DNA from 2 places in the Bradyrhizobium sp. 191 genome. Region 1 is predicted to be linked to the other one. Evidence: predicted binding sites of a transcription regulator. Region 1 holds the regulator's gene; the other holds the start of a gene.
The links. Region 1 encodes PhoB, which activates phosphate uptake and scavenging genes when phosphate is short. Its sites were predicted from a motif close to TGTCATNNANCTGTCAT; they were not measured.

Region 2: IVB23_RS29075 (DUF465 domain-containing protein) is a predicted target of PhoB. The motif match lies at 3,319-3,335, and genes of this name have one in related genera.

The regions. Positions count from the first base shown of each region.
Region 1 is NZ_CP064692.1:4,992,023-4,999,163, forward strand. Features, by position in the region: gene pstA (phosphate ABC transporter permease PstA) at 1-481, shown strand, start outside; gene pstB (phosphate ABC transporter ATP-binding protein PstB) at 478-1,299, shown strand; gene phoU (phosphate signaling complex protein PhoU) at 1,311-2,027, shown strand; gene phoB (phosphate regulon transcriptional regulator PhoB) at 2,060-2,767, shown strand; gene IVB23_RS23125 (GcrA family cell cycle regulator) at 3,036-3,545, opposite strand; gene IVB23_RS23130 (aspartate aminotransferase family protein) at 4,004-5,212, shown strand; gene argF (ornithine carbamoyltransferase) at 5,212-6,147, shown strand; gene IVB23_RS23140 (Hsp33 family molecular chaperone) at 6,463-7,141, shown strand, end outside.
Region 2 is NZ_CP064692.1:6,210,268-6,217,408, forward strand. Features, by position in the region: gene IVB23_RS29045 (5-(carboxyamino)imidazole ribonucleotide synthase) at 1-917, opposite strand, end outside; gene purE (5-(carboxyamino)imidazole ribonucleotide mutase) at 914-1,402, opposite strand; gene IVB23_RS29055 (GGDEF domain-containing protein) at 1,544-2,263, shown strand; gene IVB23_RS29060 (hypothetical protein) at 2,266-2,517, opposite strand; gene IVB23_RS29065 (hypothetical protein) at 2,541-2,759, opposite strand; gene IVB23_RS29070 (DUF465 domain-containing protein) at 2,886-3,092, opposite strand; gene IVB23_RS29075 (DUF465 domain-containing protein) at 3,422-3,601, shown strand; gene IVB23_RS29080 (NAD(P)/FAD-dependent oxidoreductase) at 3,764-4,867, opposite strand; gene IVB23_RS29085 (EAL domain-containing protein) at 5,070-7,141, shown strand, end outside.

The DNA.
Region 1 (7,141 bases):
CCTGTTCATCTACGGTGCGGTCGTGGTGCCGATGCGAGGCTTCTCGGCAATCGCAGGCAGCCTCGCGCTCGCAGTGATCGTGATCCCGGTCGTGGTGCGCACCACGGAGGACATGCTGCTGCTGGTGCCGAACCCGCTGCGTGAAGCCGCCAGCGCACTCGGTCTGCCGCGTTCGCTGGTGATCAAGCGCATCGCCTACCGTGCGGCGCGCTCGGGCCTCATCACCGGCGTGCTGCTGGCCACGGCTCGCGTCGCGGGCGAGACCGCGCCGCTGCTGTTCACCGCGCTGTCCAACCAGTTCTTCAGCCTCGGCCTGGACAAGACGATGGCCAACCTGCCGGTGACCATCAACAACTTCGTGCAAAGCCCCTACGCCTACTGGAAGCAACTCGCCTGGAGCGGGGCGCTGTTGATCACCCTGACTGTGCTTGCCCTGAACATTGGCGCCCGCATCCTTGGTGCCGAGAGGACCGCAAAATGAGTGAAATGTCTATTTCCGTAAGCGCGCCGACCGTTCATCCCGGCTCGCAGCCGCTGCCCGAGGCGCCTGCCAAGGTCACCGCGCGCAACCTCAATTTCTACTACGGTGAGCACCATGCGCTGAAGAACATCAATCTGGCGCTGGGCACCAATCGCGTCACCGCCTTCATCGGCCCGTCCGGCTGCGGCAAGTCGACCCTGCTGCGCATCTTCAACCGGATGTACGACCTCTACCCGGGCCAGCGCGCCACAGGCCAGCTGTTGCTCGACCACACCAACATGCTCGACCCCAAGCTCGACCTCAATCTGCTGCGCGCCCGGGTCGGCATGGTGTTCCAGAAGCCGACCCCGTTCCCGATGACGATCTACGAGAACATCGCCTTCGGCATCCGCCTCTACGAGAAGATCTCGAAGTCCGAGATGGACGATCGCGTGGAGAAGGCGCTGCGCGGCGGCGCGCTGTGGAACGAGGTCAAGGACAAGCTCAACGCCTCCGGCCTGTCGCTCTCCGGCGGCCAGCAGCAGCGCCTCTGCATTGCCCGCACCGTCGCGGTGCGACCCGAGGTGATCCTGTTCGACGAGCCGTGCTCGGCGCTCGACCCGATCTCGACCGCCAAGGTCGAGGAGCTGATCCAGGAATTGTCCGAGAACTACACGATCGCGATCGTCACGCACAACATGCAGCAGGCGGCGCGCGTCTCCGACAAGACCGCCTTCATGTATCTCGGCGAGTTGATCGAGTTCGACGACACCAGCAAGATCTTCACGTCGCCGAGCGACCGGCGCACGCAGGATTACATCACCGGCCGGTTCGGCTGAGGAGACGGAACATGGGTTCTGAACATACCGCAAAGGCTTTCGATACCGACCTCCAGGAACTCACGCGCCTGGTCGCCGAGATGGGCGGCATCGCCGAGCGCATGATCGTCGATTCCGTCGACGCGCTGATCCGCCGCGACGTCGCGCTCGGTCAGCGCGTCGTCGCCACCGACGCCGAACTCGACACGCTGCAGAAACGCATCGAGGAGCGCGCCGTGCTCACCATCGCCCGCCGCCAGCCGATGGCCGTCGATCTGCGCGAGATCGTCGGCGCCATGCGCGTCGCGACCGATCTCGAGCGCATCGGCGACCTCGCCAAGAACATGGGCAAGCGCGTCGCGGCGCTGGAGACGGATTTTCATCCGCTGAAACTGTTCCGCGGCCTGGAACACATGACCGACCTCGTGCAGCAGCAGGTCAAGTCGGTGCTGGACGCCTATGCCGCGCACGATCTGCCGGCAGCAATGGCGGTGTGGAAGGGCGACGAGGAAGTCGATGCCATCTGCACCTCGCTGTTCCGCGAACTCCTCACCTACATGATGGAGGATCCGCGCAACATCTCGTTCTGCATCCATTTGATGTTCTGTGCCAAGAACATCGAGCGGATCGGCGACCACGCCACCAACATCGCCGAGACCGTGTTCTACATGATCGAGGGCCAGGCGATCACCGACAAGCGGCCGAAGGGCGACATGACGACCTTCGCCACGACGGTGCCGAATACCTAAGCGGCGCCGAATACCCAAGGAGCGACGACAACATGGGCGCACGCATTATGGTGGTTGAGGACGAGGAAGCTCTCACCGAGCTTCTTCGCTACAACCTCGAAGGCGACGGCTATGACGTTGAGACGGTGATGCGCGGCGATGATGCCGACACCCGCCTCAAGGAGCACATTCCCGATCTGATCGTGCTCGACTGGATGCTGCCGGGCCTGTCGGGCATCGAGCTGTGCCGGCGGCTGCGCACCCGTCCCGAAACCAAGCAGCTGCCGATCATCATGCTCACCGCGCGCGGCGAGGAGAGCGAGCGGGTGCGGGGACTTGCGACCGGTGCCGACGACTACATCGTCAAGCCGTTCTCGGTACCGGAGCTGCTGGCCCGCGTGAAGGGCCTGCTCAGGCGCGCCAGCCCCGAGCGGCTCGCCACCGTGCTCGCCTATGGCGACATCGAGCTCGACCGCGACAAGCGCCGCGTGGCGCGCTCGGGCCGGCCGATCGATCTCGGCCCGACCGAATATCGTCTGCTGGAGTTCTTTCTAGAGCATCCCGGCCGCGTGTTCTCGCGCGAGCAGCTGCTCGACAGCGTCTGGGGCCGTGACATCTACATCGACGAGCGCACTGTCGACGTCCACATCGGCCGCCTGCGCAAGCTGCTCAATCTCGGCCGCGAGCAGGATCCGATCCGCACCGTCCGCGGCGCCGGCTATGCGCTGGACGATCGGTTCGCGAAGGCGGAGCAGACGTAAGGTTTGCAGGCGCTGGTTTAGCGAGCTATCGCCACACGTTCAGTGTCGTCCCGGACAAGCGAAAGCGCAGATCCGGGATCCATAACCACAGCGCGCGATTGTCTTGCGAAAGGGTAACTCCGAGTCCCCGTAACCACATCTTGCGGTGGCTATGGGTCCCGGATCTGCGTGCGCTTGTGGCGCGCTTGTCCGGGACGACATCGGATGTGTTGAGGCACCGTCGTGCGACGGCTGCCGACTTTGCAGTCAGCCAACTAAATCCGCAAACTCACCGCGTGGGCTTCGCCGGTGCGCGCCGGCGATCCGCCGCCGGCTGATACGCCACGCGCGAATGCTGGGCGCAGTAGGGCAGGCCGGAGAGCGCCTTGCCGCCGCAGAAGAAGAAATCCGGGCTCGAGGGATCGCCGACCGGCCAGTGGCAGGTCGCCTCGTTCAGCTCCAGCAGCGACAGCCGCTGGCTCATCGGCACCACATTGTCGTAGGTGACGGGTTCGGCCTCCACCTCGACCTCGAAGGCCTGCGCCAGCGCGGTGTTGCCGCGGGCAACGGGGCGGGTCACCCGCATCATGTGCTGCGCGGGGCGCGCCTTGCGCGGCCGGGGCGCTGCCGACGAAGGGCTCTTGGCGCGGCCGGACAAGCCGAGCCGGTGCACCTTGCCGATCACGGCATTGCGGGTCACATTGCCGAGCTCCGCCGCGATCTGGCTGGCCGAAAGTCCGGCCTCCCAGAGCTTTTTCAGCTGCTCGACGCGATCATCGGACCAGGTCAAAACCGTCATTGCACCCTTTCCCTCGCTGCGCGCCTGCCATCCTGGGGCCTTCGCAGCGATTGCCTAAGCCTTGAAAAACCCGTGCCGCCAGAATCCCTTAAGGCTCGCCGGGCGCGCTCAAGACGCCCGAACGTTTACGCCGGTACATGAGGACTTAAGGGATCAGAACTGCTGCACGAGATGTCGTATCTGACAGTCCAAACGCTACAATATGGCGTGACTCCCGCGCAAGAGTCCGCCGACTCGCGTCCACATGTTCCGTGGTGAAAATCCCGCAAAATCGGCACCGCAAGACTACGGATTCAGCGTTTCGCGGGGCTTTCCGGGCGGCATTGACACCCGTCTTGCCAGGCATAAGATAGTCCTGCGTGCCGCCCTTAAAAGGCGGCACGTTTCGTTTTCCGGGCCGGTCAATGGTGCGTTGCGCAATGCACGCGTCACACCGTCCGCAACATTCAAGTGACGTCATGACCAACAGCGCCGCGCCGCATTTGCTCCCCGTTTTCGCCAGGGCCGACCTCGGTTTCGAGCGCGGAGAAGGCTGCTGGCTGATCGCGACCAATGGCGATCGCTATCTCGATTTCACCTCCGGCGTGGCGGTGAATGCGCTCGGTCATGCGCATCCCACGCTGGTCAAGGCGTTGCAGGAGCAGGCGACGAAGCTCTGGCACATGTCGAACCTGTTCCAGAGCCCGGACGGCGAGAAGCTCGCGGCGCGTCTGTGCAATGAAAGTTTTGCCGACTTCGTGTTCTTCTGCAATTCCGGCGCCGAGGCGCTGGAAGGTGTGATCAAGCTGGTGCGCCACCATCACTTCTCCAAGGGGCACCCTGAGCGCTATCGCATGATCACATTCGAGGGCGCCTTCCATGGCCGCACGCTGGCGACGCTGGCCGCCACCGGTTCTGCAAAATATCTCGAGGGCTTCGGTCCGCCGATGGACGGCTTCGACCAGGTGCCGCATGGCGACCTGGAGGCCGTGAAGAAGGCGATCGGCCCGCACACCGCCGGCATTCTCATCGAGCCGATCCAGGGCGAGGGCGGCGTTCGTTCTGCGCCTCCCGCGTTCCTGAAGGCGCTGCGCGAGCTCTGCAACGAGCGCGGCCTGTTGCTCGCCTTCGACGAGGTGCAGACCGGCATGGGCCGAACCGGCGAACTCTTTGCCTACAAGCGCACCGGCGTCGTGCCCGACGTGATGTCGCTTGCGAAGGCGCTCGGTGGCGGTTTCCCGATCGGCGCAGTGCTCGCCACCGCCGACGCTGCGCGCGGCATGGGGCCGGGCTCGCACGGTTCGACCTTCGGCGGCAATCCGCTCGCCATCTCCGCTGCGAACGCCGTGCTCGACGTCATGCTCAAGCCCGGCTTCTTCGACCACGTGCAGAAAATGTCGCTGCTGCTGAAACAGAAGCTCGCCTCCGTGATCGATCGCCATCACGATGTCGTCAGCGAGGTGCGCGGCGAGGGGCTCCTGATCGGCATCAAGGCCGTGGTGCCCTCGGGCGATCTCGTCGCGGCGCTGCGCGCCGAGAAATTGCTCACCGTCGGAGCCGGCGACAATGTCGTGCGCTTCCTGCCGCCCTTGATCGTGACCGAGGCGGAGATCGAAGACAGCGTCGGGCGGCTCGAACGCGCCTGCGCTGCAATCTTGTCCAGCCAGACCAAGCGGGCGGCAAGCTGATGAGCAAGACGCCCAATAAAGCTCCAAAGCACTTTTTGGACATCAACGAGCTGCCGCTGTCGGAGCTCAAGAGCATGCTCGCCGCCTCGTCGGCCATGAAGGCGAAGCAGAAGGCGCACCAGCCGGTCAGGCCGCTCGAAGGCAAGACTCTGGCGATGATCTTCGAGCGGCCATCGACGCGGACGCGGGTGTCGTTCGATGTCGCCATGCGCCAGCTCGGCGGCGAGCCCATCATGCTCACCGGCGCCGAGATGCAGCTCGGTCGCGGCGAGACCATCGCCGACACCGCGCGGGTGCTGTCGCGCTATGTCGATGCCATCATGATCCGCATTCTCAATCACGAGGCGCTGCTGGAGCTTGCGGCCTATGCGACTGTGCCCGTGATCAACGGCCTGACGCGGCGGTCGCATCCCTGCCAGGTGATGGCCGACCTCATGACCTATGAGGAGCATCGCGGCCCGATCGAGGGCAAGACGGTGGCCTGGACCGGCGACGACAACAACGTGCTGGCGTCCTGGGCGCATGCCGCCGAGCGCTTCAAATTCCAGCTCAACGTCGCAACGCCTCCGGAGCTCGCGCCGAAGAAGGCAATGCGCGACTGGATCAAGACGTCAGGCGCGCCGATCGTGCTCGGCACCGATCCGGAAGCGGCCGTGCGCGGCGCCGATTGCGTCGTCACCGACACCTGGGTGTCGATGGGCGACAAAGAGGGCGAGCATCGCCACAACGTGCTCAAGCCCTACCAGGTCAATGCCAAGCTGATGTCGCTGGCCAAGCCCGATGCGCTGTTCATGCACTGCCTGCCGGCCCATCGCGGCGAGGAGGTCACGGATGACGTGATCGACGGTCCGCAATCGGTCGTGTTCGACGAGGCCGAGAACCGCCTGCATGCGCAGAAGGGCATTCTGGCCTGGTGCTTCGACGCGGTGAAGTAATTGCGGTGGTGGGGCCGGCCTTGATGGCCCCATTCTCCGCTGTCATCCCGGACAAGCGCCGCGCAGCGGCGCGCCGATCCGGGATCCATAGCCACAGGATTGAGTTTGGCGAAGACTCGGAGTTGTCATCGCCGGTCACAACGTCATCCTGTGGTTATGGGTCCCGGCTGCGCGCTTCGCGCGCCCCGGGACGACACCGAATTTGAGGCGGCTTGTTACCGTTCAATCCGCATCCGGAACACACCATCTCCGTGCCCCTTCCAATCCCCACTCTCCGACCCCAGATAGAGCGCCATGGTTTCCCAATCCCCTGACATGAAAACCAGGCCAGAAGGCCCGGTTCGCGCACCATCGGCGGTTCCGATCGACGATGCCGTGCTGCCTTACGAGGTCGACGCGCTCGATGTGCGCGGGCGGCTGGTGCGGCTCGGCCCGGCTCTCGACGATATCCTGACCAAGCACGATTATCCCGCACCCGTCGGCAAGCTGCTCGGTGAAGCCATCGTGCTGACGACGTTGCTCGGCACCGCGCTGAAATTCGAAGGTCGCTTCATTCTTCAGGCCCAGACCGACGGTCCGGTGTCGTTCCTGGTCGTCGACTACATGGCGCCGGATCGCCTGCGCGCCTATGCGCGCTTTGACGCCGAGCGCCTCGGCGAGGCCAGGGACGCCGGCATGCAGTCCGGCGCGCTGCTCGGCCGCGGCCATCTCGCAATGACCATCGACCAGGGCCCCGACATGAGCCGCTACCAGGGCCTGGTTGCGCTCGACGGCGGCAGCCTGGAAGACGCCGCGCACGAATATTTTCTCCGCTCCGAGCAGATCCCGACGCGCGTGCGACTTGCGGTCGGCGAGGAGTGGCGCTCGAGCGACGGCGGCAAACATCGCTGGCGGGCCGGGGGCATGCTGATGCAGTTTCTGCCGAAGGCGCCGGAGCGCGCCCGTCAGGCCGATCTGCATCCCGGCGATGCGCCTGAAGGTGTCGAAGTGCACA
Region 2 (7,141 bases), 1.2 Mb from region 1:
CAGCCGGCGATGGCGCGGATGTGCTGCTCGAACTGCGAGACCGAGGCGCCGTCGAGCGTCCAGTGCCCGGAATTGTGGACGCGCGGAGCGATCTCGTTGACCAGCACCTTCGGTCCGGTGCCATTGGCGAGCACGAACATCTCGACGGCGAGCACGCCGACATAGTCGAGCGCGCCTGCGATCTTTCCGGCGATGCTGCGCGCTTCCTCGGCGAGCGCATCCGGAATCGGCGCGGGCGCGCGCGATATCTTCAGGATGTGGTCGCGGTGCTCGTTCTCGGTGACGTCGAAACACTCGACCTCGCCTGCGGCCGAGCGCGCGGCGATCACGGAAATCTCGCGCTCGAACGGCACGAAGGCCTCCAGGATCGCCGATTTGGTGGCGAGGCTGGTCCACACCTTCGCGATGTCGTCGCCGTCGCGGATGATGACCTGGCCCTTGCCGTCATAACCGAAGCGGCGGGTTTTCAGCACGGCCGGAAGGCCGATCCTGGCGATCGCCTCGCGCAGGGAGGGGACGGAGGTGACGTCGGCATAGGCTGCGGTTCCGATGCCGAGCCGCGTGACGAAATCCTTTTCGGCAAGACGGTCCTGGGTGGTCTCGAGGATCTTGCGGTTGGGCAGCACGGGTCGGCGCGCATCCAGCACCATCGCGGCTGCCGCGGGCACGTTCTCGAATTCATAGGTGATGACGTCGACGTCGTTGGCGAACAGCTCGAGCGCTTCGACATCGGCATATTCTGCGCAGGTCGCGTTCAGCACGACGTCGAAGGCCGGCGAGTCCGGATCGGGCGAGAACACCTGGCAGCGCAGGCCGAGCCGGGCCGCAGCCATGGCCAGCATCCGGCCCAATTGTCCGCCGCCGAGGATTCCGATGGTGTCACCGGGCTTCAGCTTCACATGCCTGGTGTCGGTCACGCCTTGTCCTCCGGGCGCTCGGCGACCGCCTCAGTTTGCGCCTTGCGCCAGGCGGCAAGGCGATCGGACAGGGCCGGATCGGACAATGCCAGCACGGCGGCCGCCAGCAGCGCGGCGTTGATCGCACCGGCCTTGCCGATGGCGAGGGTGCCGACCGGGACACCCGCCGGCATCTGGACGATCGAATAGAGCGAATCGACGCCCTTGAGCGTCTTGGATTCGACGGGAACGCCGAATACCGGGAGTTCCGTCAGTGCCGCCGCCATGCCGGGCAAATGTGCAGCCCCACCGGCGCCCGCGATGATGACCTGGTAACCCGCAGCCTTGGCGCCCTTGGCGAAAGCAAACAGCCGGTCGGGCGTGCGATGTGCCGAGACGACGCGACTGTCGGCGGCAATGCCGAGCGCGTCAAGCGTGTCGGCAGCATGCCGCATCGTGTCCCAGTCCGACTGGCTTCCCATGATGATGGCGATCGGCGCGGTCATGACGTTAATTGTGTCCGGAAAACAGAAAGATAGGCCAGATTTACGGTTCCGGCCGGCGGCTCGCAAGGCGGTGGCAAGGAGAAGGGAATCCACTATCCTGTCTTGGTGAATCCCCGCAAGCCTTCATTGAGCAGGATGCCCATGAAGAAACCAAGAACGGCGAGCGCTGCGAAGGCCAAAAAGGGCCGGAAAACCAGCGCCGGCCGATCCGCCCCCAAACGGCTGACCAAGCGTCCGGCGAAGCCGCCCCGGCGCGCCGCCTCGGGCGATGGTGGGGCTATTGAAAACGTCAGGGCGACAATCCGGGGCCTGCGAGCCAAGCTCAAGGAGGCGCAGCTCCGGGTTGCGGAACTGGAAGCTGCGGCCGACACGGATTTCCTGCTCGAGATTCCCAACCGGCGCGGCTTCGAGCGCGAGCTTGCGCGCGCCATCGCCTATATGAAGCGCTACCGCGCCAGCGGAGCACTGATAGTGCTCGACGTCGATCGGCTCAAGCCGATCAACGATTCGTTCGGTCATGCCGCCGGCGACGAGGTGCTCAAGGCGATCGTCGCCACGCTGACGCGACAGGTCCGTGCCTCCGACGTGGTCGGCCGGCTCGGGGGCGACGAGTTCGCCCTCTTGCTTTGGAATCTCAGCGAGACCGACGCCAAGGCGAAGGCCGCGGCCTTCGAGCAGGCGATCGACGAATTGTCTTTTGTCTTTCGCGGCCAGCACGTGACCGCGGGCGCTTCCGCCGGAGTCGCGCTGCTGGGGGCGCAGTCCGACGCCGGCCGTGCCCTGGAGGAGGCGGACGCCGCCATGTACGTGCGCAAGGCGTGTCGGCGGCACGAGCCGCAGATCAGGCTGGTCAGCAGCTGAACTTACAGTGTCCCCAGATCTTCCGGCACGTTGCCGAATTTGCGCAGCAGCCTGGCGTCGCCGAATTCGCCGGTCACGGGATCGCCGCTGCGGCTGAATGCGACCGCGCCGATGTGGCCGGCACCGTGGGCCAATATCTCGGCGCGCCGCAGCGCCGCAGTCGAGGTCTGGCATTCCTCGGCAGTGCCTGCGACCGGCGAGCCGTCTGCATCGATCAAGAAGGGCATTGCAACGTAGTAGGTCACATCCGACATGGCGTTGCTCCGGTTGTTGAAAATCAGGCGGCGCTGCTCTTGCTCCGCATCTTGCTGCGCGAGGTCTCCGGAATGCAGCCGGCGGAAATCGCGGCCTGCAATTCCTCCAGCTCGGTTTCCAGATATTCATTGGCCATGATCAGCGCTTTGATCGTGCTGCGCAGATTGCCGTCGCACATCGCGATCGCCTGATCGCAGGCCTGTTCATAATGGCTGTTGTCGAGAAGGGGCGTTGCCGACATCTGCGTTGTCCTCGTGTCGTGGCTTGGGCATTTCGGAGGTTTGGGCGCTCCAAAATGTTCCTATTTTGTTCTCATCGAGTCAAGCGGATTCATCTGGGCAAGCCGCGGTGCAGGCCGGCTCACGGATCAGGCGATGATGTCGGGGGTAATCTGGTCTTCGATGAACGCGATGCGATCACGTAACAACAGCTTGCGCTTCTTCAACCGCTGTAACCGCAATAGGTCGGGGGCGGGCGATTGATGCAGTGCATCGATCGCGGCGTCCAGATCTCGGTGTTCCTGCTGCAACCGGGTGAGCTCGGCTTCGAGCTCACGCTCGTCTTCATTGGTCATGTCTGCGGTGGCCGAAAACCGATAAGCGTGAGATTAAGGCTGTGGATGCCCTGTGGAAATTATCGTCCTTGCGCGGCGTGATCGCAAGCGATCTGCGATCCCTGCTCGCCAATCTCCCGCAAGATATTTCTGCAGGCGGGTGCAGCGTCGCGCAGGCGCATTGATATCACGGATTTTTCCCGCGCGGTTCCCCTAGTCACGCTTCGTTACATATGAACTTTCAAAAATGACACCGCGACGACGGATACCCATCGACAGAATGGATCGCTGATGTAGACTTGCTTGTCCGGATCGAATCCTGAGGTTCAACCCTACCGAGGAGGTTTCGAATGACAATTCAGGCACATCTGGTTGAATTGGAACGGAAGCACAAACTTCTCGAAAACGAATTGCACGAAGCTCTCGTGCACCTTTCAACAGACGACCTGCAAATTGTTGAGTTGAAGCGCCGGAAGTTGATGGTCAAGGACCAGATCGAGCGTCTGAAGCACGGCGATACGCTCCACTAGCGACCCCCGCAACATCGTAGAGTTGATCGCATCCTTTCACGCAGGGATGAGGTCATTCGTGCTCATCCCTGCTGCAAGGTGGCGCAAGACGTCTGCCTTGCGCCAGCCTTGTTGGGACCGTTTTCTCGACGCCAACCGTCATCCACCTCACGCGAACACGCGCTAGATGTCTGCGAGCTCGGCGACGTGATCGGCGATCGCGAGCGACGACGTCAGTCCTGGGGATTCGATGCCGAACAGGTTGATCAGGCCTGCGACGCCGTGATCGTGCGGGCCCTGCATCAGGAAGTCCTGCGTGGCCACGGCCGGCGGCACGATCTTCGGGCGGATGCCCGAATAGCTCGGCATCAGCGCGCCATCGGGCAGCGTCGGCCAGTATTTGCGGATCGCCGGATAGAAGCGCTCTGCGCGTGACGGATCGACCTCGTAGTTGATCGTCTCGATCCATTCGACGTCGGGCCCGAAACGTGCCTGCCCTGCCATGTCCAGCGTCAGATGGACCCCTAGCCCGCCGGGCTCGGGCACCGGATAGATCAGGCGCGAGAACGGCGCCTTGGCGTTGCAGCTGAAGTAATTTCCCTTGGCGAGATAGGCCGGAGGAATCCGGTCCAGTGGCATGCCGTCGATGTTGCGCGCGACATTCGTCGCCGACAGCCCCGCGGCGTTGACGAGGAGGCTGCATTGCAGCGTCATCGGCGCCTCGCCGCCGGCCTCGACCTCGATGACGCCGGCAGTCGCCTTGGCGCGGATCAGCGGGGTGTGAAACGCGAAGGCCGCGCCGGCGTCCTCGGCCTCGCCGCGCAGCGAGAGCATGTAGGCGTGGCTGTCGATGATGCCCGTTGACGGTGACAGCAGCGCAGCATCGCAGGCGAGCGCCGGCTCCAGCGCTCGCGCGGCCTCCCCCGTGAGCAGCTGCATGTCGAGCACGCCATTGGCCTCGGCATGCGCCTTGATCGATTGCAGCTTCTCGGTTTCCTTCGCACTGGTCGCAACGATCAGCTTGCCGCAATTCTTGTGGGGGATGCCGCGCTCGGCGCAGTAGCGGTAGAGCGCGTGCTTGCCGCTGACGCACATGCGCGCCATCCAGCTTCCGGCGCGATAGTAGATGCCGGCATGGATCACCTCACTGTTGCGCGAGGAGGTGACGGTGCCAATGGCCTCGGCTGCCTCGAGCACGATGACCTCGCGCCCGGCCTGGGCGAGCTTCCGGGCTACCGCGAGCCCGACCACGCCGGCTCCGATGACGATGCAATCGACCCTATCCATGGTTGTGCAGAATGTTCGCTGGAGGTGCCGGTGGCATTGGAGCCGAGAACGAGGGCGCGGGCCCGTTTTCCATTAAGCAAGCATTTATCATGTCAGGGCAATTGCCGTATTTCGCGTCACATTTTTCTGTTGCGCCTACAGGCGTTTACCCGATCCAAACCCGCGAGGCCAGACAATCCGACGTTGAAATCGCGGGTGGCTGATGGCTGAGAAGAACTGGCACGTGGGCAGCGCGCTTCTGATTGCTGTGCAGGCCGTCGTATGCCTGGCCGGTGCGGTCACGCCTGCGCGTGCCTTTGCGCTATCGGACAGCTTTGGTCCGGGCGATCTCACCAAGCTCGATCCCAGCGTCATCTGGGAAGCCCTGATTGCGGTCATCGTCGTGTGCTCGTTCCTCGCCGCGATCGCGCTGTGGATCCATTCCTCGCTGCGCCGGACCAGGCGTCTGCAGTTGCGGCGCAACGCCTTCATCTCCTCCGCCATGAACAATCTCAACCAGGGCGTGGTGATGACGGATGCGCTGCGCCGCATCATCTTCTGCAACGACCGCTATCTCGAGATCTATGGCCTGACGCGGTCGGATGTCCGGGCGGGCATGAACGGCCGCGAGCTCCTCGCGCTTCGGCGCAAGCGCGGCGTGCTGGGCGCTTCCGACGACGAATTTTACGACAAGGCGGCAAGCGCCAATGGTCTGATCACGGAACTGCCCGACGGGCGGGCCATCCTGGTGAAATATTTCGTGCTGCCGAACGGCGGCTCGGTGGCCACGCATCTCGACGTCAGCGAGCAGCGCAGGCTGTCGCGGCAGCTCGCCTCGACCAAGCAATTCCTGGAATCGGTGCTGGACCATGTGCCGGCCTGCGTGGCAGCCAAGAGCATCGAGGATGGTTGCTACATCTTCGCCAACAGCGCCTATGAGCGGTTCTGGGGATTGTCGCGGGACTTCGCCGTCGGCAGGAATGCGCGGGAGCTGTTTGCGCCGGGCTCGGCGTCCAGCATCGAGGCGGCCGACCAGGCGGCGCTCAATTCGCCGGGTGGCCAATATCGCAACGAGTTCGAGGTCGACCGTGCCGGTGCGCGGCGCATGGTCGCCTCGATCCGGATCGTGGTCCGCAACGAGAGCAACAAGCCCGAATTTCTGCTCATCGTGTTCGAGGACATCACCGACCGCCGCTCGCTGTCGCAGGAGCTGGAGAGCACCAAGAAGTTCCTCGAACTCGTGGTCGACAACATCCCGGTCGCGCTGATCGTGGAACAGGTCAAGGACGGCCGCTATCTGCTCGCCAACCGCAGCGCGGAGACGATCCTCAACCGCAGGCGCGAGGAAACCACCGGCCTGACCGCCTCCGACATCTTCAACGCCAAGGAAGCCAAGCTGATCATCGCGCGCGATGAGGCCGCGATCAAGAAGCGCGGGATGATCACCGAGGAGCATCCGATCTCCACCAAGGACGGCCTGCGGCTGTTCCTCACCCGCCGCGCCACCGTGCTCAATGATGCCGGCGAACCGCAATATCTGATCAAGACCCACGAGGACGTCACTGACCGCCGCCAGACCGAGTCGCGCATGGCGCACATGGCCTATCACGACGGCCTCACCGATCTGCCGAACCGCGCCGCCTTCCTCCAGGCGCTGACCCAGATGATTGAGGCCTGCGAAGGCACCGGCGAGGAGTTCGCCGTGCTCTGCGTCGACCTCGACGGCCTCAAGGAGGTCAACGACGTCTTCGGCCATGCGCTTGGCGACAAGCTCCTGATCGAGGTGGCCCATCGGCTCCAGGACTCCGCGCGCGGCGGCGTGGTGGCGCGCCTGTCCGGCGACGAGTTCGGCCTGATCATCGACGGCAAGCAGCCCGAGGCGGGCCTCGCACTGGCGCGGCAAATCGGCGAAGCCGTCGCCCGGGAATTCCAGATCGACGGCCGGCCGGTCCGCGCCGGCATCACCACGGGCATGTCGGTCTTCCCGCACAATGGCACCGATGGCGCCTCGCTGCTTGCCAATGCCGGCGCGGCGCTGTTCCGCGCCAAGCAGAAGTCGCGCGGCACGATCAGCCTCTACCAGCCGGAGATGGACCAGCAGATCCGCGATCGCCGCGTGCTGCATCAGGACCTCTCGATGGCGGTCAAGAACGGCGAGCTCTCGCTCGCCTTCCAGCCGCAGGGGGCCGCGGGCCACAGCGTTGCCGAGAGCGAGATCATCGGCTTCGAGGCGCTGGCGCGCTGGCAGCATCCGGTGCGCGGCCAGGTTTCGCCCGCCGAATTCATTCCAATCGC